DNA from 2 places in the Exiguobacterium sp. R-17 genome. Region 2 is predicted to be linked to the other one. Evidence: a T-box and tRNA genes for the amino acid it is inferred to sense, from the RefSeq annotation. Region 2 holds a T-box; the other holds one or more tRNA genes.
What was found. A T-box is a leader RNA that pairs with one kind of tRNA and senses whether it is charged. The one in region 2 lies ahead of ileS (isoleucine--tRNA ligase), so its partner is inferred to be a tRNA-Ile.

Region 1 (16,406 bases), 1.1 Mb from region 2:
AGCGCGTATAGAGTAGGGCATTGATCATCTCTTTTTTCCCTTCGACAGGGGTCGGTCCTTGGACGCCATAGTAATCCCCGTAAAAGACACATGGATATCCGTCCTTACGCAACAAGATCGCTGCATAGGCATGTTGCTTGAACCAGTCATCCACCCATGATTCTAACGACTCGCCAGGCTGTGAATCGTGATTGTCGACGAACGTCACGGCATTCGTCGGATGCGACTCGACGAGCGTATCCGCAAACAATGTCGTTAAATCAAATTTTTCTCCCTGCTTGGAAGCTTCATGGAACTTATAATGAAGCGGAACATCAAACAAATCGATCGTGTAGTCGACACTGTCCAGGAAATGACGGCAATCGTCGAGGTCTGACTTCCAAAACTCGCCGACCATGTAAAAATCGCCTTCGCTGCTTTCCATCATCGATTTCGCGAATTCACGGACAAATTCATAGTTGATATGCTTGATCGCATCAAGACGGAAGCCTTGGCAATCGATCGTGTCCTTGAACCAGTGTCCCCAACGGATCATTTCTTCCCGTACCGTCGGATGATTGTAGTCGATGTTTGCAAACATGAGATAGTCATAATTGCCGAACTCATCATCTACTTGGTTGTTCCAATCCTTATTATTTCCGGAAATCTTAAAGATCCCTGTTTTTTCTTCGCGCGCGTCAAAATCCGTTCCATTGAAGAATTCGTGTGTCCAGACGAAATCCGAATACTTTCCATTACGACCTGGGAAAGTAAACTTCGTCCACGCATCGATTTCAAACTCTTCTGAAATTTCTTTCGATCGGTCTTCTGGGTTAACTTCCACTACTTTAATCGTCTCGAGTTCGTCTGCTGCAGCTTTATGGTTCATGACAACATCCGCATAAACAGCGATATCGTTCTCGTGAGCAACTTCGATTGCTTCGACCAGCTCATCCTTTGTACCATATTTCGTCCGGACCGTTCCTTTTTGATCGAACTCGCCTAAGTCATAGACATCATAGATGCCGTATCCTGTATCTTCATCCGACTGACCTTTCGATGCTGGAGGAATCCACACGGACGTGATGCCGGCAGCACGCAATTCAGGCGCTCGTTCTTTCAAACGTTGCCAGTGCTTTCCATCATTCTCTACATGCCACTCGAAAAACTGCATCATCGTATGGTTACGTTCCATCTCTCTTCGCTCTCCCTTAGTTACTATAGTATGAATATTATTACAATACCTTTACTATTCCCCGAGCGAACAAAAATAAACGCTTCCCGTTTTTCAACGAGAAGCGTTCTACTGAATGGACCCTGCAGGGCTCGAACCTGCGACCGGACGGTTATGAGCCGTCAGCTCTAACCAGCTGAGCTAAGGGTCCTTAAGTAATAGTAGCGGCGGAGGGAGTCGAACCCACGACCTCACGGGTATGAACCGTACGCTCTAGCCAGCTGAGCTACACCGCCATGATGTATGTTTCTTACTCTTACTAGATTACGAGATGTGACGAAACTTGTCAATATGCTATTTCAAAAAAATAAACAGCTGATTTCATTTTTTTCGAAATCAGCTGTATTAAAATACGTCTATACTTAGTTCGTTAATGCTGTCCGCTGTTCAAGGACGAGATCCGTGATGTTCACAGCGTGATCGCCGATTCGTTCAAGGTTTGAAAGTAAGTCGACGAAGATCATTCCTGCTTGTCCTGTACATTCACCAGCATTCACGCGAAGTACATGATGTTTACGGAATGAACGTTCGAGTGCATCAAGTTTCCCTTCAAGTTCAAGAACTTTTCGTGCCCGCGTGATATCGTCTTCTTCGACGGCGCGAATCGCACAAGCGACGATTTCTTGTGTCAGGACATACATCTCATCGAGCTCTCGCTTCGCAGATGTGGTGAACTGAATCCGGTTGACGATCTGGAAGTCGATTAATTCAACGATATTCTCAACATGATCACCAATCCGCTCAAAGTCATTGACGGCGTGCATCAATAACGAATGATCGTTTGATTCACGTTCTGATAAATCATGTGCTGCTACTTTAACGAGATAACTCGTCACTTCTGTATTCAGGTGGTTGATCGCATATTCAATCTGCTCGGATTCTGAAACATCTTTTTTATCATGCGATTGCGTGTAACGGTGTGCTTTTGCAAGTGCGTCTTTTGAGAATTCACCCATACGCAAAACTTCAAGTTTCGCTTGGTTTAAAGCAAGCGTAGAAGATTGATTTAAGATGTTTTGATCGAGATGACGCGGTTTTGAATCGATCGTCGTATCCGTACCTGGTACGATTTTTTGAACGAGCCATGCGATTTGTGCGATGAACCAACATTGAATCAATGTGTTGACGACATTGAACGTTCCGTGTGCAAAAGCGATTTGCATTTTCGGTTCTAAACCAAGCGCGTCTGTAATCCATGCGATGAAGCTTGAGAACACTGGTAATGCGATCAAGAACAAAATTGTTCCGATGATATTGAAGATGACGTGTGCGGCGGCTGTCCGTTTGGCTGCGATCGACGCACCAAGTGCTGCAAGTACTGCCGTAATCGTTGTTCCAATGTTATCACCGAACAAGACCGGTAGTGCCGCTTTGATATCGATCATGCCACCAGCATACAACTCCTGTAAGATACCAATCGTCGCAGATGACGACTGAACAAGAACTGTAAAGATAGTTCCGACGAATACACCAAGCAATGGGTTATCCGACATCGAGACAGTCAACTCTCGGAACCAGGCACTTGATTCGAGCGGAGCCATCCCGTCCCCCATCAATGTGAGACCGTAAAACAATGCACCGAAACCAAAGAAAATCTGTCCGATATACTGAACACGTTCTTTATTGAAGAAGAAGATCAAGAAAGCACCAATGGCGATTGCCGGAAGTGCCGCTTCTTTAACGTTGAAGCCGATGATAAAGGCCGTGATCGTCGTACCGATGTTCGCTCCCATGACGACACCAATTGCTTGTCGTAAATTCATCAGACCTGCACTCACGAGTCCGACGACGATGACAGTCGTACCGGATGACGATTGAATCAATATCGTGACGACGATACCTGCTAAGATACCTAATAGTGGATTCGTCGTATACTTATCGAGGATATAACGTAATCGGTCTCCCGCTGTTTTTTGGAGACCATCTCCCATATACTTAATACCGAAAAGGAAAATCCCTAGTCCACCGATGAAGGTAAAAATCATTTCCTGCAAATCATAGTTCATCTTGCCAGCTCCTTTATTTGATGTGGATTGATGTGTTTGTAAAGTTTATTTTTTCGACTCCCCCTATTATGTAAAGGTCTAATGAACTTGTAAACAGTTTTCCCGACATCCAATTGTTAAGGTTTTATTAATCTGTACCACTACAATAATTCCTTTATTTATGAACAAATAGACAAACCAAAAAATCTGTTATAAAACAATGGAAAGAGTGATATTCTTGTCTTTTTTACGTCAACTCATTAATTACTTACAAACTTCATTAATTCCAAACCGCTCGTTTTTACGACTTCGTCTATCAGATGTTTCTTTGTATTTCTGTGGATTGGCTTGGATTTCACTATGGACGACGATCATCGATTCCTTCTTTTTACAAAAAGATATTCCAATCGTGATTTGGTTCGTTCTCCACTTCATCTTCATCGCTATCGCGGTCTTACTGTATTTGCTCTTGATGGCATATCTGACGAAAGGATTCGTTCGTCTGTTACTCCCCCGCCCATGGGCATATCGTCAGACGTTCCCTTACACGGTTGCAACGAATCTATGGACCTTCCCCCTTGGCATGCTTCTTTACCAATTGGGGCATCATCAAATAGGAGTCGCTTTACTCATCCTCGGGCACTTCATTTACACGTTAGTGCCATTATGGATCGCCCGTTACTCGAAACCCCGCGCGTCACGTAAATCTCGATGAGTATCAAAATCAGGCGTCCGACGGATTGACGGACGCCCTACTTTCATTAAACAATTGTAAATGTTCGATTTTCGTTCTTGTTTCTCGATTTTTAGGGAATAGTTCGATATGATAGAAAAGGTAAACATAAACAATATGGCGGTATGCCACAAAAGGAGATTTTCGATATGCCGAAAATGGTCCATCGCTCTAAGACTCGTCCCGTTCGTGTAGGGGACCTTGTCATTGGTGGAAATAATGAAGTCATCATCCAAAGTATGACGACAACTAAAACACACGACGTCGAAGCGACAGTCGCTGAAATCCTACGTCTTGAAGAAGCTGGTTGCCAAATCGTCCGCGTCGCTTGTCCAGAAGAACGTGATGCGCTCGCACTTGCAGAAATCAAAAGCCGAATCAACATTCCGCTTGTCGTAGACATCCACTTCAACTATAAACTCGCGCTCATGGCGATCGAAGCTGGCGTCGATAAAATCCGGATCAACCCAGGTAATATCGGTCGCCGCGAAAAAGTCGAAGCCGTCGTGACAGCAGCAAAAGCGAAAAACATCCCAATCCGTATTGGGGTAAACGCTGGTTCACTCGAAAAGCACATTCTCGAAAAATACGGTTATCCAACAGCACGTGGTATGGTCGAAAGTGCCTTGCACCACATCAAGATCCTTGAAGACCTCGACTTTCATGACATCATCGTTTCATTGAAAGCATCAGACGTACAGTTGGCGCTTGAAGCATATCAACTTGCTTCTGAATCGTTTGATTATCCACTTCACGTTGGGATTACGGAATCGGGTCCACTACGTTCTGGTTCATTAAAATCAGCAGCAGGACTTGGAGCGATCCTCTCACGCGGAATCGGAAACACGGTTCGTGTATCTCTTTCAGCAGACCCTGTCGAAGAAGTAAAAGTCGCAAAAGAAGTCTTGAAATCATTTGGTCTCGCAGCCAATGCGGCGACATTGATCTCATGTCCAACATGTGGTCGGATCGAAATCGATTTGATGTCGATCGCTGCAGAAATCGAAGACTATATCGAAAATATCCAAGCGAACATCAAAGTTGCTGTTCTTGGTTGTGCAGTCAACGGTCCTGGTGAAGCACGTGAAGCCGATATCGGTATCGCCGGCGCTCGCAACGAAGGATTGTTGTTCCGCCATGGAGAAATCATTCGTAAAGTACCAGAAGCAACAATGGTCGAAGAATTGAAAAAAGAGATCGATGCCATCGTCCTCGAAAAACAGGCTGAAAAAGAAGCCGAAAAAGCAAATCACGTATAAGATAGGGACTCCTCTTTCATGAGGAGTCTTTTTTCGTATCTCGATTTCGACTATGTTATACTAAGTGAAGAAAAATTCTTAGAACGTGGGTGACTGTAAATGAAAATTGGAATCGACATCGATGGAACGATCACACATCCATCCTCTTGCTTCACTTACATGAATAAACATCTCGGAACGTCGATTGACTTCAATCAGGCGTCTGAATATGAATTGCATACGTATACGGATATGAATCAAATCGAATTTTGGGACTACATGGTGAATTCTGGTCACGAGACAGGAATTTATCGTGAGTCCATCCCTCAAGAACATGTTCGCCACCACTTATGGAATTTGCGGAAGCAATATGATCTCCATTACGTGACAGCACGATCGGAACTCGTTCGTCCTGTAACTGAAGAGTGGATCAAACAACATGAACTTCCTCTTGATTCCTTAATCATGACGGGATCACACGACAAAGTACAAGTCGTCCGTGATTTATCACTCGATTTGTTTATGGAAGATCGATTAGAGAATGCTGTGCAGATCGCAGAAGATACATTCATCCCTGTGATTTTGTTCGACGCACCTTATAACCGTAAAGCCGTACCGAATAATGTTATTCGTGTCGCTTCATGGAATGAGGCCGTTCAAGAGATTCAAAAATTTGCACCGATTCGTTAAAACAGCCGATTAGGCTGTTTTTTCCGTTTTTCATGTTATTGAACTCTGAGATATCTTACAATGATTTTCGTTTTAAATTTTAAACTAGGAAGTGCTTCATGATGCTTGCTACAGTGAATATCTTTTTTATTAATATTTGTATTATTTTTCTCGTTTCTACATTCGCCTTTTATCTGCTTCGTGATCGTTTACCGATTCAACCCGACTCGATGATATCTACTCGGCTGTATTTTGGTTTTGCTAATGGGATCACCGGTATTCTTCTTATGCATCATGCGATTGATTTAAACGGCGCACTGATTGATTTGCGTTTGTTACCTCTCGCTTTATCCGCTTTATTCGGTGGTAACATCAGTATCACAGTGACGGGATTAATGCTTTTGATTTATCGTTTTTTAATCGATAATGGCGATTCTATAAATGCCTTACTTAGTTCTGTCATGACGCTACTCGGTTTTTTGATGCTGTCATTTATTTGTCGTCGGTTCATTACACGGCAAGGATATTTTTTTGCCGCCATCGTGACAGTCGGTTCTCTACTTGTTCTTTGGCGACTGATTACGAGTAATTCCCCTGTAGATGCCTGGAGGACGATTTATATTCCTTATTTCGTCTTAACGATTGGCGGAGCCGTTTTGTTTTATCGTTTGTCACTACTCCTGCAACAACATTTTGTTCTTTACTCTTATCAATCCTATCTCGCTTCGACCGATCAATTAACAAGGCTTGCGAATCGACATGTCATTTTGGAAAAGGTCACGACGCTTGAAAAAAACAGAGCTTCTTGGGGGGTTATCTTGTTTGACTTAGACCACTTCAAGAGTGTGAATGACACGCATGGTCACGCCGTCGGCGACGCTGTCTTGCGCCATTTTTCGATTGTATTGAATGAACGTTGTCCCGCACCTATCACAGTTGGTCGATATGGCGGTGAAGAGTTCATCGTCATCATTCCAGATTGTGACCTTTACGAACCTATTCATTTAGCAGAAACAATTGTGGCAGCCGTTCAACAAACGCCATTTGTCATGCAGGATCACGCTGTATCGATCACGGTATCTGCTGGAATTGCTTACGCTCATCATCAACCCGCTGAAACGGTCTTCAAGCAAGCAGATGCTGCTTTGTATGAAGCAAAAACACAAGGTCGAAATCAATATCGACTGTACCAATCATAAATACTGTATGAAAAAGCCACTTCTCTCCGAAAGGTTCGGACTGAAGTGGCTTTTTAGGGATTAATGAATCGTTCCTTCATTCGTTTTTTGTAGCAGACAGATGATTTCTTCGAGTGGTACCGGTTTAGCGAAGAAGTAGCCTTGGAATAAATGAATCCCGATTTCTTTGGCAATGCGTACTTCTTCTCCCGTCTCTACCCCCTCGACGATACATTCGACATGCATCGACTGACTCAATTGAAAAATCGACTCAAGGATCGATTGTCGTTTCTCTGATGCTCCGATTTGTTCAATGAATTGCTTTGGAATCTTTAATTGACGTAACGGTAATAAACGTTCGAGGACGTGATACGAGGCATGACCAGTCCCGAAATCATCAAGAGAAACTGGAAAATCGAGTGTTTTGATGCGCTTGAGCGCTCGATGAATCGATTGACTCTCAAAATCAAGCGACTGACTTTCCGTGATCTCGATCTTAATCTGTTGCGGCTTTAGTGCATACTTGAGTAGCGTTCGTTCAATGAATGGCATGAATGACTCACTCGTCAATTGTCGTGGCGATACGTTAACCGATAAGGTAAATTCATCCGGAACGAGACCGATCAATGCTTTACGCGTCTTACACCCTTCCTCAAAAATCCATTCTCCTAGACGAATCATCAAGTCACTTTTTTCAGCAATCGGGATGAAGACGGATGGTCGATCAGCTCCTTGCAACGAGGTCTTCCAGCGAACCAATGCTTCAAGACCGATGAATTGCTCTGATCGAACATCGTACTGCAGTTGATAGACGAGGTGAAAGTCCGTTTCAATATTAGCCTGTGCTAATGATTGTGCTGCTTTGACTCGCAATTCTTGATCCTTTCGCCAGGCTTGGTCAATGCACATCACACGTTCATTTTGTTGAGCGGCTTCCTGTAGCGCAGTCAATAACTGCTGTACTCGACGCTTCCGATTGTCCGTCGCCCCTTCTCCATTATCGATGACGATGGATATGTTGACGTAGACATGATGCCCTTCGATTTCGTAAGGTATGGAAATTTCTTGACTCAATTTTTCCATCGCTTCCTTACATGCCACCTTATCCGGCTTTTCCATGACGATCAATAACGTTCCTGCTTCGATTCGAGCAAACGCTTGATAAGGAGGTAGTTTTCGCTTGAGCCGTTCAATACATGCTCGTAACACTTGTGACTGAATGTCTTCTCCAAAATACCGTGCCAACTCATAATAATTTTCTAAATGAATCCCGACAAAAATGAGCTGTTTATCAGGTCTTGGGAAATCGACTTCGTTCAATCCTTGACGATTCAAAACACCTGTTTCTTCGTCACAGCGTGCCGTATCGTGTAGTTGTATCGCCAAATCATTCAAACGATTTAAATTACGGATATGCAAGTGATTGATGACAAGGGCGATGGAAACACCAATTATAATCATGCCAATTCGTCCATAATGATCAGTCGGATCAATTTTCACCGTCACGGTATCGGCATTCCACATGACGTAAAAACTAGTTGCGATGGCAATGATGATGGCGTACCACATCATGATTCGTTGATACGAAATCAAAGCGATCATTAAAAACAAAAAACTGCTAGCCCAAACGGTGACCGCCGCATAAGGTAAAAAACTAATCGAAGTGATTGGAACAACGAGCAATATCAAGGACAATAAGTGGGTTTGCAACACCACGTCCATCTTACGACGACTGATATAAAAAATAAAAATCCCCATGAGGACTAAAAATGAAATAATGACAGAACGACTTAAATATGCATTCTTTATCGTCTCTTCCGTCGTCGTATAAATGATTAAAGCGCCAACGAGCATCATGAAAAGGGCAAAATTTCCGATCCACCATTGTTGTTTCCGAACAATGTCCTCCATGTATTTCCCTCCTTTCCATTAGATTTTTCGTATATAGGTTTCGACATCGCTTGATGATACTCCTATCGTATCGAATGTGTCAATTCTTTCCTAAAAAGAAAAGTCTTCCCTCATACATGTCGCGGAAGACTTTTCTCTAACATTTATTGTCCTATAACCCAAATCGTCCTAACTCTTCGATGACATCCGTTGCTAACAAACTACTTGGATGTAATCGTCGTTCAACTTGTTTTGAAGCACGCGCATACCACTCTGCTCCTAGCGCTAGCGTCCTTTCGACATCTCCTGATGGATGTTGCGCAAGGAGACTCGTTAAAATTCCAAACAAGGTATCCCCGCTTCCTCCCTTTGCAAGACCACTCGATGCACCAGAGATGACAAACCCACCTCCATTTGGTTTAGCGATTAAAATGACATGGGATTTCAAAACGACAGTTACTTGATGCAAGACGGCATACTCAGTTGCTTGACCGAATAGATCATCTTGAATACTTGCAACAGTCTGATTCGTCATCCGAGCGAATTCGCCAATATGCGGTGTGACGATGATCGGCGCGGTTCGTTCTGGGTAACTTTCTTTTATTAGTGCTCCGGCATCTAATACTACCGGTAAATCACTCTCAAGTAGATGATCCACCCATGTTTCGGCTACTTCTTGCGATAAACCAGGACCGATTCCAACTGCTGATATGGAAGATAGCACGTTCTGAATCGCCGGTAACGTCTGGTCCACGACCATCGCTTCCGGTGCTTGGACGACGATCCCCTGTTTCGCAAGTGACGTCGTCGCGACTTGTAGTTTACCGACTCCCGTTCTTAGGGCTGCCCGTGTCGCAAGTTGAATGGATCCCGGCATCGTGTCACTTCCTCCAATCAATAATGCGGTTCCGTATGTCCCCTTGTGACCGTATGGTTCCCGCTTAAACAAGGAAGCCAGATCCTTCGGTGAGACGCGCCATTCACCAAAAGCCGGTAATCCGATATCTAGCGTTTCTGATTCTCCATAAAACGGTGCCGTCCGTATCAAAAAGGTAGATCGTTTCATCGCATGCAATTGAAATGTCGCATCTGCTCGAATCGCTATCTCTTTGAATCCTATAGTATGGTCCGTTGGCACACCGCTCGGTACATCTATTGCATAGATGCGTGCTCCTTGCTGCTTTTGTTCCGATACGAATGTACACTGCGCCTCGAATTCCGGATTAATCCGACCTGGATCAAATCCAGTACCGTATAAGGCATCCAAAATGACATCATATCGACCACATGGTTTTTCGGCTACAAGTCCGAACGCTTCTGCATAATGAGTATGAATCGTTGCAATATCCGAACGACTCTTTCCAAACGGAGTGAATAGCGTGACATCGAATCCGTCACGTATCAGTTCGCGACCAATGACATAACCATCCCCACCATTATTGCCGGTTCCACACAAAATTAGTATTCGTTCCCTCTTCGAATGGCGCGTTTTAATCTGTGTTGCGATCTGACTTCCGGCTCGCTCCATTAACACCTCGAGCGGTAGCCCAGATGTCCGTGCCCACTCATCAATTTGTCGTGCTTCCTGTGTATCATAAATCATCATCTCATCACCTCTGTTCGACTATTCCCGTTTTAATCAGGACTAGTCGTATAAAAACAAAAAAGAGAACGTCCCGAATGGACGTTCCCTTCTATTTAAGACGTCAAGCGTTGACAATTCGCACAACGTCCATAGATTTCGAATTTATGATCTTCGACTTCAAAACCAGTCTCTTGAGCAGGTGAAATCCACTCCATCGGGCAGACATTCAACGTCTCCGTCTTGCCACAGATTCGGCATATCAAATGATGATGGTGATGACCGGAAGCACAGGCAGCCCGATATTTCATCTCACCGTCTAATTCCGTCACTTCTAATAAATCGATTTCCGAAAAATCATTCAAGTTTCGATAAATCGTATCATAACTTAACGAAGGATGAGACGTCCGGAGAGCTTCTGCCACTTCCCGCGCACTGACATACCGATTCACTTCAAACAGATACGATAGCAAATCCAGACGTTTCGGTGTCATTTTAAACCCACAAGCCTTCATTCGTTCACGCGCTTGTTCGATGTTCGTCTTCATGTGTTTTACCTCCTATCCAAAAACGTTCTAATAGCATGACGATGATCAGTTCGAGCACGGCAAGTAGGACAATCATTCCGCCGGGTGCTAAATCAAACTGATAAGCCAGGATGAGTCCAAGTACTGTTGCAACCTCACCGAAGATGATAGCTAAAAAGATCGTCGTCTTAAAACTTTTTGCAATTCGAAGTGCTGCCGCAACCGGCAACGTGATTAAGCTCGAGACAAGTAAAATCCCGACGATTCGCATACTAATCGCGATCACAAGCGCAACGACGATCATAAAGAGAATGTGAACTAAACGAAGTCGGATTCCCGAGACACGTGCCTGTTCCTCGTCAAATGAGAGGAACAACAATTCCTTATAAAAGGCAAAGACGAAGATGACGACCACGACCGTCACGATAAGAATCGTGTACACATCCGTTAAGGCAACAGCCGAAACCGTTCCAAATAAGAAGGAGACGAGATCCATTGAAAAGCCGTTCGCAAGACTAATGAATGTCGCACCGAGCCCCATCCCTGTTGCCATGATGATCGGAATCGCGAGTTCTTGAAAATGCTTATATTTAGCGCGCAACCAATCAATCGTCAGTGCCGCGATGACCGACGTCACGATTCCTAAGTACAGTGGATTTAAGTCCGCTAATTGCGCGACCATACCAGAAATCAAGAGACTGAGTGCAATCCCAGCTAACGTGACGTGCGAAAGTGCATCTGCGATCAGGCTCATCCGCCGGACGACGACGAACGAGCCAATCAATGGGGCCGTGAATCCAATTAAAATGGCAGCCACTAAAGCATACTGTAAAAATTTTAACGTCATGAATGCTTCAATCATTGGACACTCTTCCCTTCGTGAACGAGGACACGTCCCGGAACTGGATAGAGGGAGCGGATCGTCTGTTCATCTAGTTCCCAATACTCTTTAATGCCACAGTTACAACCTAAACGTCCATCGACCAAATGAATGACATCCGTGACGAGTTTGCTGACGAAATGGATATCATGTGTCACAAGGACGAACGTTCGCCGTTTATCTCGACGCAGTTCTTCAAGAATTTCATAAAATTCTTTCACGTATCGCTGATCGACACCAACAGTTGGTTCATCTAAGATCATTAAGTCCGGATCGTTGACGAGCGCACGCGCGATGAAGACGCGTTGTTGTTGACCGCCGGACAAGTCGCCGACTTTTGAATCACGGCGTTCCCACATTCCGACTGTTTCAAGGGCAGTCCGCACTTTGTCTCGATCATCGCGTGACAAACGACGAAAAAGTCCTTTTTTAGCATACAACCCCATCTCGACGACTTCTGCGACAGTTACCGGGAAACCCGAGTTAAACGAAGCTGCTTTTTGCGAGACATAGCTGATTCGCCACCATTCATTGAATTGCGATTGGGGTTGTCCGAATAAGCGAATCGTTCCTTTCGGTTGCAATAAACCTAAGATACATTTGATCAGCGTCGATTTCCCAGATCCATTTTCCCCGACGATTGCTAAGAATTGTCCTTGTTGAACCTGAAACGAAACTTGATTCAATACCCGGCGATCTGGATAATCATAGCTGACTTGATCAATCTCGATGATTGGTGTTTCCATTTATTTTCACTCCTTCCGTTTTCGTAAAACGGAATAATTACGTCTTAATCAACTGTCTTATTATAGCGTTCGCTAATTATTGGTGCAACTCTAGCAACTTCCTATCCTCCTTTGAAAATAATCAAGGTACAATAAAGACAGAAACTAGCTGTTTCCGGCTTGTTCAGGAAGGGAAATCTTTTAATGCACGCATCGCAGAGAGGAGTCGAGGTCACTTGAAACAAGAACTTGCAGTTATCGATATCGGTTCCAACTCAATTCGTTATGTCATCTTCCATCCGATCGCTTCTGGTCGTTACATCGAGAAGATTAACATTAAAGTCGTCGCGCGTTTATCTGCTCATATCAATAAAGACGGAGCACTTGACGACGCAGGCATCTCGTTACTCGAAGAAACGTTACATCGATTTTACGAAGTCGGTGTCACCCATGAGGTCGAGGAGACGATTTGTGTCGCGACCGCTGCTATTCGTAATGCGACGAATCGAGAAGCAATTGTTAAATCCGTTACTGAAAACACACCTTTTTCCATTCAGGTTCTAACAGACGAACAAGAAGCATACTATGGTTATTTTGCTATCATCAATTCGACCTTCCTGACAGATGGGTTTTCTGTCGACATCGGCGGTGGTTCCATGGAAGTCACCTTGATCGAAAATCGCGAGATGGTAGCGTATCATAGCTTTCCATTTGGCGCCGTCACATTGACACGGCAATTCGTTTCCGACGAGACACTTAGTGCAAGTGATAAGAAGAAGTTGGTGAAATTCTTAAGGGAACAATTCGAATCGATACCATGGCTAAGTGATAAAAAGCTTCCTTTAATCGGTGTCGGTGGTTCTGCCCGAAACTTCGTTCGTATCCATCAATCCAATCAGGATTATCCGCTTCGGAGCGTTCATCAATATCAAATCAAGGCGAAGGAACTCGCTAAGATGGTCGATGATCTGGAAGGGAAATCAGCGAAACAGCTATCGAAAATCGAAGGGTTATCAAAGGATCGAATCGATATTTTCCTGCCGGCATTGATTGCGATCCAAGGGTTAGCTCAACACATCGAAGCGGAAGAATTCATCATGAGCAATCTCGGTCTTCGTGAAGGTCTTGTTTACGAGTTCGACGTGCAGGACGAAGCATACCGCCGGATTGAAAACGTACGTGAGCAGAGCCTCTATCAGCTTGAAAGTGATTATAAGGTCAATCGTGATCGTGCGTCGTATATCAGAACACTTGCTAAATCGATGTACCGTCAACTCGTCACGTTAGACCTGGTATCAGAACGAGCGTCCGATTTACGCCTCCTCGATTCCGCAAGTCGTTTGTTTTATTGCGGTCAATACATTAATCCGGACACGCGATCAGACCAGACGTTTTATTTGTTGACGAACACCGAAATGAATGGCATGACGCATAAGGATCGCGTTGCACTCTCCCTTGTCAGCTCCTATTCTTCAGCAAAACGGATGCAACAACTCGCAAAGCCGTTCAAAGAATGGTTCACGGAAGAATCACTGGACCGCTTCGACTTACTCGGTTCTTTACTCAAGTTAAGCCATGCCCTCGACGTGACGGAACGAAAAGCTGTCGATCATTTGGAACTGTTCCTTAAAAAGGACCAACTCCAATTCGTCCTCGATACAGGCGATCACGATTATGGATTTGAAGTCGAAAAAGCCGAAAAACAAAAGAAACACCTGGAACGAATCATTGATTGTACGATTACCTTCGAAACGAAAGGAGATCTTCCTTCATGAAGCTCGACATACCGGAACATTTCAATAATCGTGAGCTCAGCTGGCTCCAGTTCAACGAACGTGTACTGGGTGAAGCTTTTGACACACGCAATCCATTAATGGAACGTTTTAAGTTTCTCGGTATCTTTAGTTCCAATTTAGACGAGTTCTATATGGTAAGGGTCGGTGGCTTAAAGGATGAAGTGCTCGCCGGGTTCAATAAACCGGAAAATAAACAACAGATGACACCTAAACAACAGTTACGTGCGATCGCGTTGAAAACAAAAGAGTTAGTCGATCGGCAATACGAAGCATTTCAAGCAATCAATCAGACGTTATCAGATGAAGGCATTACATTCTTAAAATACGACGCCCTGACTTCAGAACAAACGACCTATGTAAAATCCTTTTTCCGTGAACAAGTCTTTCCGGTACTCACGCCTGTTGCTGTCGATGCCTATCGTCCGTTCCCGATGTTGTCTTCAAAATCACTTAACATCGCAACGGTTCTTGAAGCAGAAGACGGGACGAAACGAAATTTGGCACTCGTACAAGTACCTGCTGTTTTACCGCGATTCGTCGATTTACCGGTAGAAGATGACGAGACGACGGCTGTCATTTTACTCGAAGACGTCATCATCGCCTTTATTGACAGTTTATTTAAAGGCTATCGCGTGTTGTCTGCTATGCCATTTCGGATAACCCGGAATGCCGACCTTCCGTTTCACGAAGAAGGGACACACGATTTATTGAAGTTAATCGAAAAGGAATTAAAAAAACGGCGTTGGGGGGTAGCAATTCGACTTGAAGTCCAAAAAGCTGCCATCAATACTGAACTACTCAACATGCTACGTGATGTACTTGATTTGCAGGAACGCGATATCTTTGCTGTGGATGGTCCGATTGATTTGACGTTCTCCTTCGCCTTCTACAGTCAAATCGGTGTTGAATATGATCATTTGATCTATCAGACGATCATGCCGGTCGATCCACCCGCACTCGATAGTTCAAAAAATCTGTTCAAGCAATTACTGGAACGCGACTATCTCTTGCATCATCCGTATCATACGTTTGATCCTATCGTCCGGTTCATCGTCCAAGCGGCTAATGATCCGAACGTCCTTGCCATCAAACAAACCCTTTACCGCGTATCTGGTGACTCACCGATCATTAAAGCCTTAAAAACAGCAGCCGAGAACGGGAAACAGGTCACTGTCCTCGTCGAACTCAAAGCTCGATTCGACGAGGCGAAGAACATCGAGTGGGCAAAGCAGCTAGAAAAAGCCGGCGCTCATGTCATCTACGGATATAGTGATTTAAAGACGCACTCGAAGATCACGCTCGTCGTCCGACTCCACGAAGGAAAGATTCAGCGTTTCGTCCATCTTGGTACCGGCAACTATAATGATTCGACGGCGAAACTATACACGGATGTCGGATTATTGACGGCTCGAGAAGAAATCGCCGAAGATGCGACTAATTTCTTTAACTGGTTGTCCGGATACGGGGAACAACCCGAATGGAACGTCATCCAAACTTCCCCGAACGCGATGCTTGAGAAGTTCCTGTCATTGATTGATGAAGAAATCCATCATCATCAAAAACACGGAAACGGTCGAATCGTTGCCAAGATGAATAGTTTAACGGAGAAAGACATCATCTTACGTCTCTATAAGGCATCGCGCGCCGGTGTACAAGTCGAACTTATCGTTCGTGGCGTCTGTTGTCTGCGTCCTGGCATTCCAGGTGTTTCGGAGAACATTCGCGTCATCTCGATCGTTGATCGTTATTTGGAACATTCACGCATCTTCTACTTCCATCACAACGGGCAGGATTTGATGTATGGGTCAAGTGCTGACTGGATGACACGCAACATGCGAAAACGGATTGAAATCTTGTTCCCGATTATGGACGAAGAACATAAACAATATCTAAAGGATTGTCTCGCCCTCGCCCTTGCTGATAATGTCAAAGCGCGTGAGCAGACAGCCGATGGATCCTATTATTACGTTAAAGACGGAAAACAGAGCTG
Region 2 (16,406 bases):
CCTCATTCCAAGTCCTTACGTGACGGAAAACCATCAAGAAGTCAATGCCTCATCGCTCGTCGAGACAGGTGCGAGTCTATTGATTCGTGAACAAGAACTGACAGGTGAACGGTTATTTGATGCATGTGAAAAAGCATTGGCGCAACAACAAAAGATGTCTGAAGCAGCACTTGCGCTTGGTATGCCGAATGCATCACGAGACTTAGTTGATGAATTGTTACGACTAACAGGACAAAAAAACTAAACTATTGCAGGAAAAGACCGATAGGGAAATGAACTGTTACGTATAGAGGAGGAATGAGACGTGAGGGAACGGAGAGCGGTCGAACGACCGCAAGAGGACAAGAACGTCCGCAGTCTCGAGGATAAGATACCTTATATCCGTGAACAACGTCGCAAAAAAGCTAACCGAAGACTCATTTATGTCCTGATTTTGATTGGTCTATTGGTCGGTGTCGTCTTTTATCTGCAGTCAAGCTATTCCCGGGTCGCTCGATTTGATGTTGATGGTAACGTCAATGTGAAATCAGAGGATATTTTGCAAGCATCCGGGATCAAGGTGAAAGAGACACATGCCTTTAATGTGTCAGAGGAAGACGTTCTTGAACGGATTGAGAAGGTCCCAGGTATTCAAGAAGCAACGATGCAAAAGCAATTTTTGCACCAATATCGCGTGACGGTGACGGAAGAGAAAGAGATTGCCTATGCGAAAGATAAACCGGGAGACCGGATCGTCCTTGCGGATGGAACGATCATTCCCGGTAAGTCGAAGGAAGAATTGTTTGACGCTCCGATCCTGACTGGCTTCACCGATCAATCTCTAAATCGATTGACGAAGGAGCTTGTTAAAATCGAGCCGAAAGTACGGAGCCGGATATCCGAGATCGTCGCTAATGATAAGACTGACAAAGGTGGTCTGAAGTTGTTCATGACGGATGGGAATACGGTTTTGCTCAGTACTTCTGCCTTTTCCAATTCATTGAATGAATATGTAAAGGTCATTTCTGCCTTACCAAAAGGAAAGACAGGAACAATTACAATTGATGGTGGTATCTATTTCAAACCATATAAAGGGAAAAAATAGAAGATTCGTAAAGGGCTGACGAACAAAAAAACAAACATGTGTTTTCATTCGTCGACCTTTATTTGAATCGTCATCAAATCGTAATCTATTAGGACGCTAAGACGGGCAATAACTTCTTTTCGTAAGTATTTATATAGTGTAGACTTAAACGAGAAGAAGCCTGATCTATTCCTAGAATATAATTAGGAATAAAAAGGATTAGTATTATGAAAGTGGAGGTGTCACTCCCATGGAAACGAAAGGTACGATTGCCGCACTCGACATTGGGACATCGGAGGTGAAGCTCATCGTCGGTGAACTACTTGGTGGAACGCTGAACGTTCTTGCTGAAGGTTCTGCACCATCCGCGGGTGTTAAACGAGGTGTCATCGTTGACATCGATCAAACGGTACATGCCATTAAACAAGCGGTCACAGAAGTGGAACGTACACTTGGTGAACCAATTGGTGAAGTATATGTCGCTATTTCGGGCGAGCACATTCAAGTCAAGGATTGCCAGGGGATGACGTCAATCAAAGGTGAGGACAATGAAATCACGGATGATGATGTGAAAGATGTCTTGCATTCTGCGATGGTCATGCGAATTCCAAATGAACTCAGTGTAGTTGATGTCTTGCCGAAGACGTTTACGGTTGATCAGCAAACAGAAATCACTGATCCAAGAGGAATGATTGGTTATCGTCTCGAAGTAACAGGGAAGCTCATCATCGGAGCGAAGACGATCCTACATAGCATTAAACGTTCCATTGAACGGGCTGGTTTAGAGCTTGCTGGATATGTGCTGGAGAGTTTAGCGGTATCTAGAATCGCAGCATCGATTGATGAACTAGAACTCGGTGTTGGGATCATCGATATCGGACATGAGACGACGACGCTTTCCATCTATGAAAAGAACGATCTCGTCTACTCGACGACGTTGCCTTACGGTGGAGATCATCTGACACGTGATTTGACGTACAAGATGAACTGCAAATACCAAGATGCGAAACTCGCTAAAGAAGAATACGGCGTTGCACTCGAAGCACTCGGTGATCCGGAGGAGAAAGTCTCATACGTCACGATCAACGGGGAACATCGTTTCGAACCACAATCAGAGATCGGATTCGTTTTAGAAGCGCGACTTGAGGAAATCTTCGAGATGATTCAAAAACGAATGACGCAAGCGGGATACGCTCACATGAATAGCGGCTTGATCTTATGTGGTGGAAGTTCTTCACTACCTGGCATCGATCAGCTCGGAAAACGGATTTTCAAGCAGAGCGTCAATGTTTATCAGCCTGCTAGTCTTGGTATTCGTCATCCGAAGTATGCCGTTGCAGCTGGTATGTTACGTTATGTACTCTCAAGAAGCGCCGTATCGAAATCAGGTTTCGACCGGGCAGAAGAGAAAGAAGTCGTAGCATCTGGACGTGAGCAGGATGCACTGCTCATGAACGAACAGGCATCACCTGCTCGTGAAGAACGACCAACGCGTGAACAGCCTCCAAAAGAGAAAAAGTCATTCAGTAGTTTCTTTGAGAAATTCTTTGGTTAATGCCTACAAAAAAATCCAATGAGTAAAAAATATTAGGGGGCCCTTTTTATGTTGCATTTTGATGAAATGATGGACCAAGTAGCAAAAATCAAGGTCATCGGTGTAGGCGGTGGCGGTTCGAACGCCGTCAACCGAATGATTGAACACGGTGTCCAAGGCGTAGAGTTCATCGCTGTAAACACAGACGCTCAGGCATTGAACATGTCACAAGCTGACGTGAAATTACAACTCGGCGCAAAATTGACACGTGGTCTCGGTGCGGGTGCAAATCCGGAAATCGGTAAAAAAGCGGCAGAAGAGAGCCGTGAACAATTAACAGAAATCCTTTCAGGAGCTGACATGGTCTTCGTCACAGCCGGTATGGGTGGCGGAACTGGAACAGGAGCTGCTCCAGTCATCGCTGAGATTTCAAAAGAAATTGGCGCATTGACAGTCGGTGTCGTGACAAAGCCATTCATGTTCGAAGGACGTAAACGGATGCAACATGCTGTTTCTGGTGTCCAGAACTTCAAAGAAAAAGTCGATACGTTGATCGTCATCCCGAATGATAAGTTGCTTGAAATCGTCGATCGGAACACACCGATGCTTGAAGCGTTCAAAGAAGCGGATAACGTCTTACGTCAAGGTGTACAGGGTATCACGGACTTGATTGCCGTTCCTGGTCTAATCAACCTCGACTTCGCCGATGTGAAGACGATCATGACTGAAAAAGGTTCTGCTTTGATGGGTGTAGGTGTCGCAACAGGTGAACATCGCGCGACGGAAGCCGCTAAAAAAGCGATTTCAAGTCCATTGCTTGAAACATCAATCGAAGGCGCGAAAGGTGTTCTAATGAACATCACGGGTAGTGCGAACCTCAGCTTGTATGAAGTAACGGAAGCCGCACAGATCGTTCAAAGTGCAGCAGATGAGGAAGTTAACTTGATCTTCGGTTCGGTCATCAATGATAACCTAGAAGATGAAATCATCGTCACAGTCATCGCGACAGAATTCGAAAACGAACCACTCGACTTCGAAATTCCATCCGCACAAGAGATGATGAAAAACCTATTGAAGAAAAAACAAGCGACTCCACCACCAACAGAGGAGTCTAAACCACAAGTCGAAGAGACGCCTGTCAGCTCAAATCCTGAACCAGCTAAAGCGCCAGATGTCGAAGAAACGATGGACATCCCATCTTTCCTTCGCCGGAATAATCGTTGATCGATGTTCCAGTGACACGACTGCTAAACCAAGAGGTGTCGCGAAAGCGGCGCCTCTTTTTTTAAAATCGAAGGAGGCATCAACATGTTTGGACAATGGATCAAATGGGATACACCAACAGGTACCGTACGTGCCGCCTTTACGACGAAGTTTGCAGCACCACATGGAAACGGTAACTTAGGATTACATGTCAACGATGATCGTGACGGCGTCATCCAGAACCGACAAGTCATTGCTCGACAGCTTGATCTATCTCTTGAGAACTCAATTTGGGCGCAGCAAATCCATGGGAATCAGGTTGAACAGGTGACGACACTTGACTCCGGACGCGGCGCTCTGGATTACGAAACAGCGATTCCGGGTACAGATGGATTGGTGACGACTGATTCGAATGTCTTACTGATGATGCTCTTCGCTGATTGTGTTCCGCTTGTCTTCTGTGATCCGACGACAGGAATCATCGCGAATACGCACGCCGGATGGCGGGGGACTGTTGGCAATATCGTTGAAGAGACAGTCAAACAAATGGAGCGTGCAGGTGCGAGTCGCTCATCGATTCAGATGGTCATTGGTCCATCGATTCGTGATTGTTGTTACGAAGTCGATCAACCCGTTATCGATGCGATCGACGCACTTGAACTCGATGAGTCTCCTTACATACGCAAGGAAGATGGAAAAGCGATGTTATCGCTACAAAAAACAAATGCTGCGCTTGCTGAGCGTTGTGGAGTGGGTGATGTCCTTGACTCAGGTCTATGTACACATTGTCAGGCGGAAGATTACTTCTCTTATCGCCACGGCGACCACGGCGGTCGGTTCGCGAGTTTGATCGTAAAGGAGTCATTGGATGTCAATTCTTGAAAATGTACAAGAGGTTACACGACGGATAAAACAAGCGAGTGAAAAGAGTTCATCCAAAAAGCAGGTACAGTTGATTGGCGTGACGAAATCAGTCTCAAGTCAAGTTGCTTCTGAATTATTAGAGGCCGGTGTAACGCATCTTGGAGAAAATCGTCCGGATGGACTGCTCGAAAAACAAGCAGAACTTGGACGTACAGCCTGTACATGGCACTTCATCGGCACGTTACAGACGCGTAAAGTTCGTCAGATCATCGATGCCATTGATGTGCTGCATTCGCTCGATCGTCTTCATTTGGCAGAAGAGATCAATAAACGAACGAACCGAATCATTGATTGTTTCATTCAAGTCAATATCTCGGGAGAAGAATCGAAGCAAGGTATTGCACCGGAGGATGTACCGTCGTTCTTACACGAAATCGGTCAGTATCCCGCGATTCGTGTCATCGGACTGATGACGATGGCACCGTTGACGGAAGACACGACGCGTATACGTGAGGTATTCCGGTCATTAAAAACATTGCAAGAAGAGGTCAAGGCAAAAAAATTGTCGTATGCTCCATGTACAGAGTTATCCATGGGGATGTCATCGGATTTTGAGATTGCCATCGAAGAAGGGGCGACGTTCGTCCGAGTCGGGACGACGCTCGTTCACACCTAAACGAGAAGAAGGGAGAATGGATATGGGTTTCAAATCAAAAATGCAAAATCTATTTCTCGGCAACAGCGATGATTTAGATGAACTCGAATATGAAAATGATGCTACAATAAATAAAGGTAGAGGTGCTTCACAACAAGAGTACGAAGAGTATTACGAGGAATCTACCCCAAGTGTTACTCAAAAGGAGGACAGCGTGAGACAATCGAATATCGTGCCGCTACATGCGACGAAAAAAACGAAATCGCAGGTCATCTTGAGTGAACCACGTGTCTTTAACGAAGCCCAAGAGATTGGAGAACATCTTCGTCAGAACCGTGCTGTCATCGTCAATATGCAACGTATGTCAAAAGATCAATCACGACAGATGATCAACTTCTTATCTGGTGTCGTTTTCGCTCTCGATGGAACGATCACGACGATCAGTCAGAATACCCTCCTCTGTGTTCCAAACAATGTCGAGTTGGCTGGTAGCATCTCGAATCTTCTAGGAGAAGATGATATTAATCATAAGGGGTGGTAAGTATGGATTCACAAGTGATGTACGCGATTGGTCGTACATTAAGTACGTTATTACAATATTATAGTTATGTCATGATTGTGTACATTCTGCTATCTTGGTTCCCGAATGCCCGTGATTCGAAATTCGGACAAGTGCTCGCGATGTTGGTCGAGCCATTCCTAGCACCCTTCCGTCGTATTATCCCGCCTATCGGAGGCATGCTAGATATCTCGCCGATTGTTGCCTTTCTCGTCTTGAACTTGGCACAATCCGGTATCCGAGCTATCTTCTTCGTATGAGTGTATATGATCATTATCGTGGAAGCGAGCGGGAATTCGTCGATTCGGTCTTGAACTGGATTGATCACGTGGAAGCGACGTATACGTTTAAATTAACGGATTTTCTAGACCCTCGTGAACAGCAAATCACACAAGAACTCGTCGGTTCGAAATGCGCCCTCTTTTTTGAGGGCGGTTTCGAAGGCGCCGAACGTAAACGAGCAATCCTCGCACCAGACTATTATGAATACAACGCGGATGACTTTGACATTTCCATTTATCGCATTCATTATCCTACTAAATTCGTTGAACTATCTCATCGTCAAGTCACCGGTACATTATTGAACGTCGGATTGAAGCGTGCCAAGTTCGGCGACGTCATCATCCAGGATCAAGTGCAATTTGCTGTCGCGGACGAAGTTGCGACATATATCGAAGCAAACGTCGAACGCGCAGGTAAGACGAAGATTCGTCTTTCGCGCGTAGACGCAGAAGATCGCTTGAAAGTGAAGGAACAAGAGTGGGAAGAGACGCTCGGGTTCGTCAGCTCACTTCGGTTCGATACGGTCGTCAGTGAAATTCTCGGCTTCTCCCGTCAAAAGGCACAGACGCTCATTAAACAGGGTGAAAGTAAAGTGAATTATAAGGTAGTCGATGACGTGAGTTTCATGCTTGAAGAAGGGGATCTGCTTTCCTTACGTGGAACGGGACGCGTTAAACTGATTGCAATTCTCGGATCAACGAAACGGGATCGAATCAAACTACAATACGGTATTTTAAAAGGATAAAAAAAATGCGGAGGAGGAATTCATCATGCCATTAACGCCACTCGATATTCATAATAAGGAGTTCACACGAAAGTTTCGCGGCTATGACGAGGATGAAGTGAACGAATTCCTAGATCAGGTCATCAAGGATTTTGAGTTGTTGTTACGTGAGAACCGTCAACAACAGGAAGTCATCCAAAACATGCAAGCGCGTGTCGATTACTTTAGTTCGATGGAAGAAACATTAAATAAATCGATTATTGTCGCACAGGAAGCGGCAGAAGAAGTGAAAGCGAATGCTTCAAAAGAAGCAAGCTTGATCTTGAAACAGGCAGAACGCGAAGCAGAGCAATTGCAAGATGCGGCACAACGCCGGGCACAACGGACGGACTTCGAAGTGGAACAGATGCGTAAGAAAATCGAGCTCTATCGCAATCGCTTCAAAGTGTTGATCGATGCTCAAATGGAATTATTGACGAGCCACGACTGGGATGCATTTGATTTCTCTTCTCGTGGAGCGCTTGACGATGTTCCAGCAGTTGCGTATAATGACGACGATGTCGTATAAATAAAATCAATGATAAGGACACGTCGCATCTTGGACAGTTGACAGCGAATCGGGAAATGGTGGAAGCCCGAGCAACGAAAGAGATGGGATATCCCCTTAGAGTGTATGACTGAACGTTCTCCGAACAGTAAGTCATGCCGGTTCACTCCCGTTAGCGAGTTCTTAAGCGGTCCTGCGTCGTCGAACAGACGAGCAGGATTAGTAGGGTGGTACCGCGAGTTCAGCCAAGCTCGTCCCTATCTCAGGGATGAGCTTGGCTTTTTTTGTACTTTTAAAGCGAAAGGTGAGAGATGGTCAGATGGATTACAAAGAAACCTTATTGATGATGAAAACGGAGTTTTTAATGCGAGGCAACTTGCCAAAACGTGAGCCGGATATGCAAGCACGATGGGAAGAGATGAATCTCTATGCTGCGGTCCAAGAAAAGAATGCTGGAAAACCGACGTTCATTCTTCACGATGGTCCTCCTTATGCGAACGGTGACATCCACATGGGTCACGGATTAAACAAAGTCTTAAAAGACATCATCGTCCGTTACAAATCGATGAATGGCTTCCAGTCCCCTTACGTACCAGGTTGGGACACACATGGCTTGCCTATCGAGACAGCACTTCAAAAAGCAGGTGTTGACCGCAAATCGATGACGGTCGCGGAATTCCGTGAGTTATGTGCGAAATATGCGCTCGAACAAGTCGATCACCAACGTGATCAATTCAAACGTCTCGGTGTTCTCGGTGACTATGACAATCCATATATCACGCTTCAACCAGAATTTGAAGCAGCTCAAATTCGTTTGTTCGGGGACATGGCGAACAAAGGCTATATCTATAAAGGGAAAAAGCCGGTCTATTGGTCACCGTCTTCTGAATCAGCACTAGCTGAAGCAGAAATCGAATATCAAGACAAACGGTCAGCTGCGATCTATGTCGCATTCCAAGTCATGGATGGAAAAAACATCCTTGAGCCGACGGATCATTTCGTCATCTGGACGACCACTCCATGGACGATCCCAGCGAACCTTGGAATCTCTGTCAGTGCGGAATTGACGTATGCGCGGATCGAGTATCAAGGAAAAGGATATATCGTAGCGGAAACACTTGTTCCAGAAGTCATCGAAGCGCTCGGATGGGAAGACGCGACAATTGGACGTGTCTTCAACGGTGCGGACTTCGAGTACGTGAAAGCGAAACATCCGCTTTATGACCGTGAATCACTCGTCATGCTTGGCGACCACGTTACAGCTGAAGCGACGGGTGTCGTTCATACAGCTCCAGGACACGGGGAAGATGACTTCCGTATTGGTCAAGCATACGGGCTTGACGTTCTCTGCCCAGTTGACGATAAAGGTGTCATGACGGCAGAAGCTCCTGGATTCGAAGGCATGTTCTATGAAGATGCGAACAAAGAAATCGGTCTCGCACTCGAAGAAGCAGGCGCTCTCTTAAAACTGTCATTCATCAAACACTCGTATCCACACGACTGGCGGACGAAAAAACCGGTCATCTTCCGGGCAACGCCACAGTGGTTCGCTTCAATCAAAGACTTCCGTGCGGAAATCCTTGATGAGATCAAAGGCGTCCAGTGGGTACCAGAGTGGGGTGAAACACGTCTCCACAACATGTTCAAAGACCGCGGCGACTGGGTCATCTCCCGTCAACGTGCTTGGGGCGTTCCACTTCCAATCTTCTACGCTGAAGATGGAACGGAAATCGTCACACCAGAAACGATTGATCATATCGCGAATCTATTTGCAACTCACGGATCAAATGTCTGGTATGAGCGCGAAGCAGTCGACTTGCTTCCTGAAGGATTCACACATCCAGCAAGTCCGAACGGTATCTTCAAAAAAGAAACGGACATCATGGATGTCTGGTTCGATTCTGGTTCATCACATGCCGGTGTCCTTGCGACACGTCCTGAATTGACACGTCCAGCGGATCTCTATCTTGAAGGTTCTGACCAATACCGTGGTTGGTTTAACTCGTCGCTATCGACAGCCGTCGCAACGACTGGGAAAGCACCATACAAAGCGGTCGTCAGTCACGGATTCGTTCTGGATGGTCAAGGTCGCAAGATGTCGAAATCGATTGGTAACACGATTGCACCAATCCAAGTCATGCAACAATTCGGAGCAGAGATCCTTCGTTTGTGGGTGGCATCTGTCGATTATCAAGCTGATGTTCGGGCATCGATGGATAACTTCAAACAAGTCTCAGAATCATATCGTAAAATCCGGAACACGGTTCGTTTCCTTCTCGGAAACTTGGATCAATTCGATCCTGCGACGCACCGAGTCGCATTTGAAGACTTACCAGAGTCAGACCGTTTCATGCGTACGAAACTGGACCAACTTGTTGGAAAAGTAAAAGCGGCTTATGATGCGTACGACTTCATGTCGGTCTATCAATTGCTCCACAACTTCTGTGTCCTTGATTTGTCGTCGTTCTACCTCGATTACACGAAAGATATCCTGTATATCGAAAAAGCAGACGCGACATCGCGTCGTGCGGTTCAGACGGTCATGTATGATACAGTCGTCGCCTTGTTGCAATTGATGGCACCTGTCTTGCCACACACGGCAGACGAAGCATGGGAATTCGTACCAGCTGTTGAGACGAAGAGCATCTTCTTGACGGACCTTCCAGAAACGGTCGAAGTCTCAGAAGAAGGACTTGCTCTCATCGAGAAATGGAACGCGTTCCTGACATTCCGTGATGATGTCTTAAAAGCACTCGAGGAAGCACGCGTCGAGAAACTCGTCGGTAAGACACTCGAAGCAAAACTCTTGCTTGCACCGAAGGAAGAAACAAAAGCATTGCTTAAAACGATTGATCATCTTGAGCAGTTGCTCCAAGTCTCACAACTCGAATTCGTGGATACAACGAATAAGATGTATGAGACGACTGGTATTACAGTTCAAAAAGCTGACGGTGAAAAATGTGAACGTTGTTGGACATATTCGACAGAACTCGGACAAGATCCGGCTCATCCGACGCTTTGCCCACGTTGTACTGAAGTCGTCAATTCTTTATAATGATACAAAGGGAGGGGCGACTGCGACTTCGCAGGACGTCCCTCATTATTTTTGGATGCGGAGGACAATAGGATGTGGCTTTACTTAGGGATTGCTGCTTTACTCGTTGGAATCGACCAGTTGACGAAATGGATCGTCGTTCAAAATATGACGATCGGTCAAGCGATCACAGTCATTCCGGATTTCTTTTATCTCAACTCGTATCGGAACCGTGGCGCCGCATGGGGAATGCTCGAAGGTAAATTCGGCTTCTTCTTCTTCGTCACGATTATCGTCGTCATTGGATTGATTTACTTCCTCTACAAGGAAGGCACGAAAAATAAGGTATTTGCTTGGAGTATCTCGCTACTACTTAGTGGTGCGATCGGAAATTTCATTGATCGAATGGTTCGAGGAGAAGTCGTTGATTTCTTCCACTTCTTCCCGTTCGGCTATAATTTCCCGATCTTTAATGTCGCAGACGTCTGTTTGACGTTTGGTGTCATCACGATGCTGATTAGCGTCATGTTCGAAGAACGGTTGACTAAGAAAGGAACGATGGATAAATGAATGAAGTAGAAACATGGTCCGTACAAGCGGATGGAGCGACAGGGCGCATTGATAAGTGGCTCGCAGATCAAAATGAATGGTCGCGTTCGCAAGTACAGGAATGGTTAAAAGCGGGACGCGTCGAAGTCGATGGTCGTGTCGTTAAACCAAACTATAAATTATCGGGAACAGAATCGATTGCCGTTCATATCCCGGAAGCGGTAGAACTTGAGATTTTACCAGAAGATATCCCGCTTGAGGTCGTCTACGAGGACTCAGATGTCATTGTCGTCAACAAACCAAAAGGAATGGTCGTCCACCCAGCTGCAGGTCATGTCTCAGGGACCCTAGTCAATGCCTTATTACATCATTGTCAAGATCTCTCGGGCATTAATGGTGTCAAACGTCCAGGAATCGTTCACCGAATCGATAAGGACACGTCTGGTCTGTTGATGGTTGCTAAGAACGACTTAGCGCATGAATCACTCGCGCATCAGTTGAAAGAGAAAACGACGGAACGTCTCTACATTGCGCTCGTACACGGTGAGATTCCGCACGAGCTCGGAACGATTGAAGCACCGATCGGACGCGATAAGAACGATCGTCAACGGATGACGGTAACGGATAAGAATTCAAAATCTGCCGTAACCCATTTCCGTGTTCTCGATCGGTACGAAGGGTTTACAGTCGTGGAATGTAAACTCGAAACAGGGCGGACACACCAAATCCGTGTCCACATGCGTTATATCGGTTTCCCGCTTGCCGGTGACCCGAAATATGGTCCACGTAAGACGATGAAAATGAATGGTCAAGCCTTGCATGCTGCGGTTCTCGGCTTCGAACATCCACGGACAGGCGAATGGATGCGTTTTGAAGCACCACTCCCAGAAGAGATGACATTCGAGATTGGTCAACTGAAAAAACTTGAATTAGAGTCTTGACGTTTTTCTAATAAAACGGTAGAGTATCACCTAGAGAGCGATGCGAGACATCCTCTACTGACACTTCGGTCGTCCGAGCGATGATCCTACCAAACTAGTATCACCTTTAATCGAGTCCGGAGAGGCTGCGAAAGGGAGAACCTACCACAAACGTGCGTAGGCATGCATACAAGACGTATGCCATGATTCTGTCTTCGATGACCTTCTGCGGATTTCCGCAGAAGGTCTTTTGTATGAAAGGAGAAACTATGAAACCAGCCGTCATCTTAGATGAAGCCGCGATTGGACGCGCACTGACACGGATCGCCCATGAAATCATCGAACGTAACAAAGGCATTGCTGATTTAATGATCGTCGGAATCAAGACGCGTGGTGAGACACTCGCGCGCCGCCTTGCGAAGCGGATCGAACAGATCGAAGGAAAGCCGGTCTTACTCGGTGTCGTCGACATCTCAATGTACCGAGATGACTTGTCAAAGCGAAGTTTAGAGCCAGAAATAAAAGGATCTGATCTACCGGAAGACATTACCGGAAAAATCGTCGTCCTCGTTGACGATGTGCTCTACACAGGACGCACCGTCCGTGCCGCGATGGACGCACTCGTCGACCACGGAAGACCGAGTATGATTCAACTCGCTGTCCTCGTCGATCGTGGGCATCGAGAGTTACCGATCCGTCCAGATTTCATCGGCAAGAACGTTCCGACGTCACGTGACGAGCAAGTCGTCGTCGCGCTCGCTGAAGTCGACGAAGCCGATCAAGTATTCATTAAACGCTAAAAATCAAAACCTTTAAGGTGGTCCAGAGAGACCAGAAAGGGAGTCATCCATATGGCAAAACATGCCGCAGTACTTGATGTACAAGAAGTACCTACTCACCCTCTAAATTGGCTGATGCTCAGCCTACAACACGTCTTCGCGATGTTTGGTGCGACCGTGCTCGTCCCACTCTTAACGGGACTCAACACATCGGTTGCACTCGTCGCAAGCGGAGTCGGCACACTGATTTTCCTCGCCGTCACTCGCTTCAAAGTACCCACATATCTTGGTTCTAGTTTTGCCTACATCGCCCCGATCATCGCCGTCAGTGAACGGTGGGGTGTCGAGGACGCCTTAATCGGCGGAATGGTCGCTGGACTCGTCTACGGACTTGTCTCACTTCTCATCCGTTACACGGGGGCTGCTTGGTTGCTTCGCTTACTCCCGCCTGTCGTCATCGGTCCGGTCATCATGGTTATCGGGTTATCGCTTGCCCCGACCGCTGTCAACATGGCGATGAACGGAGCGGACGGTAAGTACAACGGACTTTACTTCCTCGTCGCGATGGTCACGCTCGGTGTCACACTTCTCGCAATGACGTATTTAAAAGGAATGTGGAGCACGATTCCGATCCTGTTCGGAATCACGGTCGGTTATCTCGTTGCGGCATCGGTCGGAATCATTGACTTCAAACCACTTCAACAGGCAACGTTCTTCCACGTGCCGGACTTCACGATTCCGTTCTTGAATTACACACCATCATGGAATACAGCTGCCTTGCTTCTGATCGTTCCCGTGACGCTCGTCACACTGACGGAGCACATCGGCGAACAAAAAGTGACATCACGGATCATTGGGCGCGAGACGCTCCTTGATCCAGGGATGCACCGGACAGTACTTGGCGACGGAATCGCGAAGACAGTCGCTTCGATGCTTGGTGGACCACCGGTTACGACGTACGGTGAGAACAACGGCGTCATGTCGATCACACGGGTCTACAGTGTCTTCGTCCTAGGTGGGGCAGCGGTTCTTGCTATCAGCTTCGGATTCCTCGGATATGTCGAAGGATTCATCAAGACGATTCCTACACCAGTCATGGGTGGCATCAGTATTCTCTTATTCGGAGTCATCGCGTCAAACGGTCTCCGGACACTGACGGAAAGTAAGATCGACCTTGCTGATAAACGGAACTTGACGATCACAGCTGTCATTCTTGTCACGGGAATCGGAGGGGCCGCCTTGAAAATCGGGAACTTCTCCCTCGAAGGTATGGCACTGGCGACGATCCTTGGGATCATCCTGAATCTGATCCTTCCGAAAACGACGGAACAGGTCGAAGAAACAGTTGAAACAACGGAAAACTCTACAACTCAATCTGTAGCGAACAACTTTTAAGACGTTCCGAGAGAACGATAAAGTGAAGGCCATGAAAAGATGCAGGGACTCCTCTGTCTTCTTTCGGCGCACCTTCACTTAGAAGGTGCGCCTTTTTCATGACCTGAAGGAGTGAAATACATGAAAACGATCTTGCAAACCCGACATTTCGTCAATTTAGAAAGCTTATCCATAACGGAGATCAATTCGTTGATTGAACGTAGTCTCGCTTTTAAACAAGGCGAACCGGCACCAGACTTTTCCGACAAGACACTCGTCAATCTGTTTTTTGAAAACTCGACGCGGACACGCTCTTCCTTTGAAATGGCAGAGCATCGTTTGAACATGCATCTACTGCCGTTTGAAACAGCGACGTCATCCGTGCAAAAAGGGGAGACGTTACACGATACGTGCAAAACACTCGAAGCGATTGGCGCCGATGGATTGGTCATTCGTCACGGTGACACCGGTTATTATGAAGAATTGATTCAGACACTCGATATTCCGATCATCAATGCAGGAGACGGGAGCGGACAGCATCCATCGCAGTCCTTGCTTGATTTGATGACAATGGTCGAGACGTTTGGAACGATTGTAGGAAAAGTAGTCGTCATCTGTGGGGATTTACAACATAGTCGTGTCGCTCGGTCGAATGCCGATATCTTAAAACGACTTGGCGCCATCGTCTATGGATCAGGGCCACGCGAATGGTATGACGAAGCGATGGGAATACCGTATCTTTCAATGGACGAAGCAGTTGAACAGTGTGACATCTTGATGTTGCTTCGAGTCCAGCACGAACGGCATGACGGAACGACACGGTTTGATCCAGATGTCTATCACGTCACACATGGATTGACGCATGAGCGGATGAATCGACTGAAACCTTCAGCGATCGTCCTACATCCGGCACCGGTCAATCGCGGAGTCGAGATTGCCGACGAACTCGTCGAACACCCGCAATCGCGGATTTTTGAACAGATGAAAAATGGTGTCTTTGCGCGAATGGCGATTCTGGAATGGTGCTTTTCGATGAAAACAATCAAAGGAGACGATGCAGATGACAACACGAATTGAAAATGCGAGATGGTACGAGGCTGGAAAAGTTCGAACAGGGGATATTCGAATCGAAGCTGGAAAAATCACGGACTTAGCAGCAATACCGCAAGTTGGGGAAACGGTCATTGATGCTTCCGGATTATTCGTTGCACCAGGATTCGTCGACATCCATGTCCACCTGCGGGAACCGGGCGGCGAACATAAGGAGACAATTGCGACAGGTACGGCAGCTGCGGCAGCTGGTGGATTTACGACGATTTGTCCGATGCCGAATACGCGTCCCGTACCGGACGATCGTCAAACACTTGATGCATTGTTCCAAAAGATTGAAGAGACGGCATCTGTCCGGGTTTTGCCTTACGCGGCGATTTCAAAAAATCAACTCGGACAAGAACTCGTCGCGTTCGATCAATTAACGGATGCCGTGGCATTCACGGATGATGGTGTCGGGGTCCAGACGGCAGCCGTCATGCGAACGGCAATGCAACATGCAGCACGGCTCGGGAAGACGATTGTTGCCCACTGCGAAGATGATTCGTTAAAAGCAGGATGTGTGCACGAAGGAAACTACAGTCGACGGGAAGGTTTGCAAGGTATTCCATCGCTTTCTGAGAGTATCCACATCGCACGTGATGTCCTGATTGCAGAAGAAACCGGCTGTCATTATCACGTCTGTCATGTCTCGACGAAAGAATCCGTTCGCGTCATTCGTGACGCCAAACGAGCAGGGATCCGAGTGACAGCAGAAGTCACACCGCACCATCTTGTATTGATCGATGAAGACATATCGAATCAGGATCCGAACTTTAAAATGAATCCACCACTGCGGAGTGAGGCAGATCGCCAAGCATTGCTCGAAGGATTAGCAGACGGAACGATTGATTGCATCGCAACGGATCACGCTCCTCATGCAGCAGAAGAGAAGGCACTCGGTATCGAACGCGCCCCGTTTGGCATCACAGGATTCGAGACAGCATTCCCGCTCCTCTATACGAAGCTTGTCGCTGAAGACAAGATGACACTTGAGACACTGATTCGGAATTTGACGGACAAGGCAGCAGCGATTTTTGAACTACCTTACGGGAAACTCGAAGTGGGAGCGGAAGCAGACTTAGTCCTGCTTGATCTAGAGACGGAGCGGACGGTTTCACCGGAACGGTTCCGTTCAAAAGGTAAGAACACACCGTTCGCAGGAGAACGGTTAAAAGGATTCCCGGTCATGACGCTCGTCAAGGGAGAAATCGTATTCAAGGAGGACAT

Region 1: it has a tRNA-Ile gene. The T-box ahead of ileS (isoleucine--tRNA ligase) is inferred to sense a tRNA for this amino acid. The anticodon was not compared.

What each region holds. Positions count from the first base shown of each region.
Region 1 is NZ_CP184372.1:858,863-875,268, reverse strand. Features, by position in the region: gene ACN9MT_RS04505 (alpha-amylase) at 1-1,174, opposite strand, end outside; tRNA gene ACN9MT_RS04500 (tRNA-Ile) at 1,291-1,364, opposite strand; tRNA gene ACN9MT_RS04495 (tRNA-Met) at 1,376-1,449, opposite strand; gene ACN9MT_RS04490 (Na/Pi cotransporter family protein) at 1,576-3,219, opposite strand; gene ACN9MT_RS04485 (hypothetical protein) at 3,428-3,913, shown strand; gene ispG (flavodoxin-dependent (E)-4-hydroxy-3-methylbut-2-enyl-diphosphate synthase) at 4,081-5,190, shown strand; gene ACN9MT_RS04475 (5' nucleotidase, NT5C type) at 5,290-5,859, shown strand; gene ACN9MT_RS04470 (GGDEF domain-containing protein) at 5,958-7,037, shown strand; gene ACN9MT_RS04465 (EAL domain-containing protein) at 7,098-8,927, opposite strand; gene ACN9MT_RS04460 (NAD(P)H-hydrate dehydratase) at 9,079-10,512, opposite strand; gene ACN9MT_RS04455 (Fur family transcriptional regulator) at 10,605-11,036, opposite strand; gene ACN9MT_RS04450 (metal ABC transporter permease) at 11,008-11,877, opposite strand; gene ACN9MT_RS04445 (metal ABC transporter ATP-binding protein) at 11,874-12,641, opposite strand; gene ACN9MT_RS04440 (Ppx/GppA family phosphatase) at 12,857-14,395, shown strand; gene ACN9MT_RS04435 (RNA degradosome polyphosphate kinase) at 14,392-16,406, shown strand, end outside.
Region 2 is NZ_CP184372.1:1,927,645-1,944,050, reverse strand. Features, by position in the region: gene murG (undecaprenyldiphospho-muramoylpentapeptide beta-N-acetylglucosaminyltransferase) at 1-244, shown strand, start outside; gene ACN9MT_RS10410 (cell division protein FtsQ/DivIB) at 305-1,084, shown strand; gene ftsA (cell division protein FtsA) at 1,314-2,618, shown strand; gene ftsZ (cell division protein FtsZ) at 2,667-3,821, shown strand; gene pgeF (peptidoglycan editing factor PgeF) at 3,906-4,682, shown strand; gene ACN9MT_RS10390 (YggS family pyridoxal phosphate-dependent enzyme) at 4,669-5,340, shown strand; gene ACN9MT_RS10385 (cell division protein SepF) at 5,363-5,860, shown strand; gene ACN9MT_RS10380 (YggT family protein) at 5,863-6,138, shown strand; gene ACN9MT_RS10375 (RNA-binding protein) at 6,135-6,905, shown strand; gene ACN9MT_RS10370 (DivIVA domain-containing protein) at 6,931-7,452, shown strand; T-box leader at 7,453-7,693, shown strand; gene ileS (isoleucine--tRNA ligase) at 7,751-10,486, shown strand; gene lspA (signal peptidase II) at 10,559-11,035, shown strand; gene ACN9MT_RS10355 (RluA family pseudouridine synthase) at 11,032-11,955, shown strand; gene pyrR (bifunctional pyr operon transcriptional regulator/uracil phosphoribosyltransferase PyrR) at 12,204-12,734, shown strand; gene ACN9MT_RS10345 (uracil-xanthine permease family protein) at 12,786-14,108, shown strand; gene ACN9MT_RS10340 (aspartate carbamoyltransferase catalytic subunit) at 14,229-15,164, shown strand; gene ACN9MT_RS10335 (dihydroorotase) at 15,148-16,406, shown strand, end outside.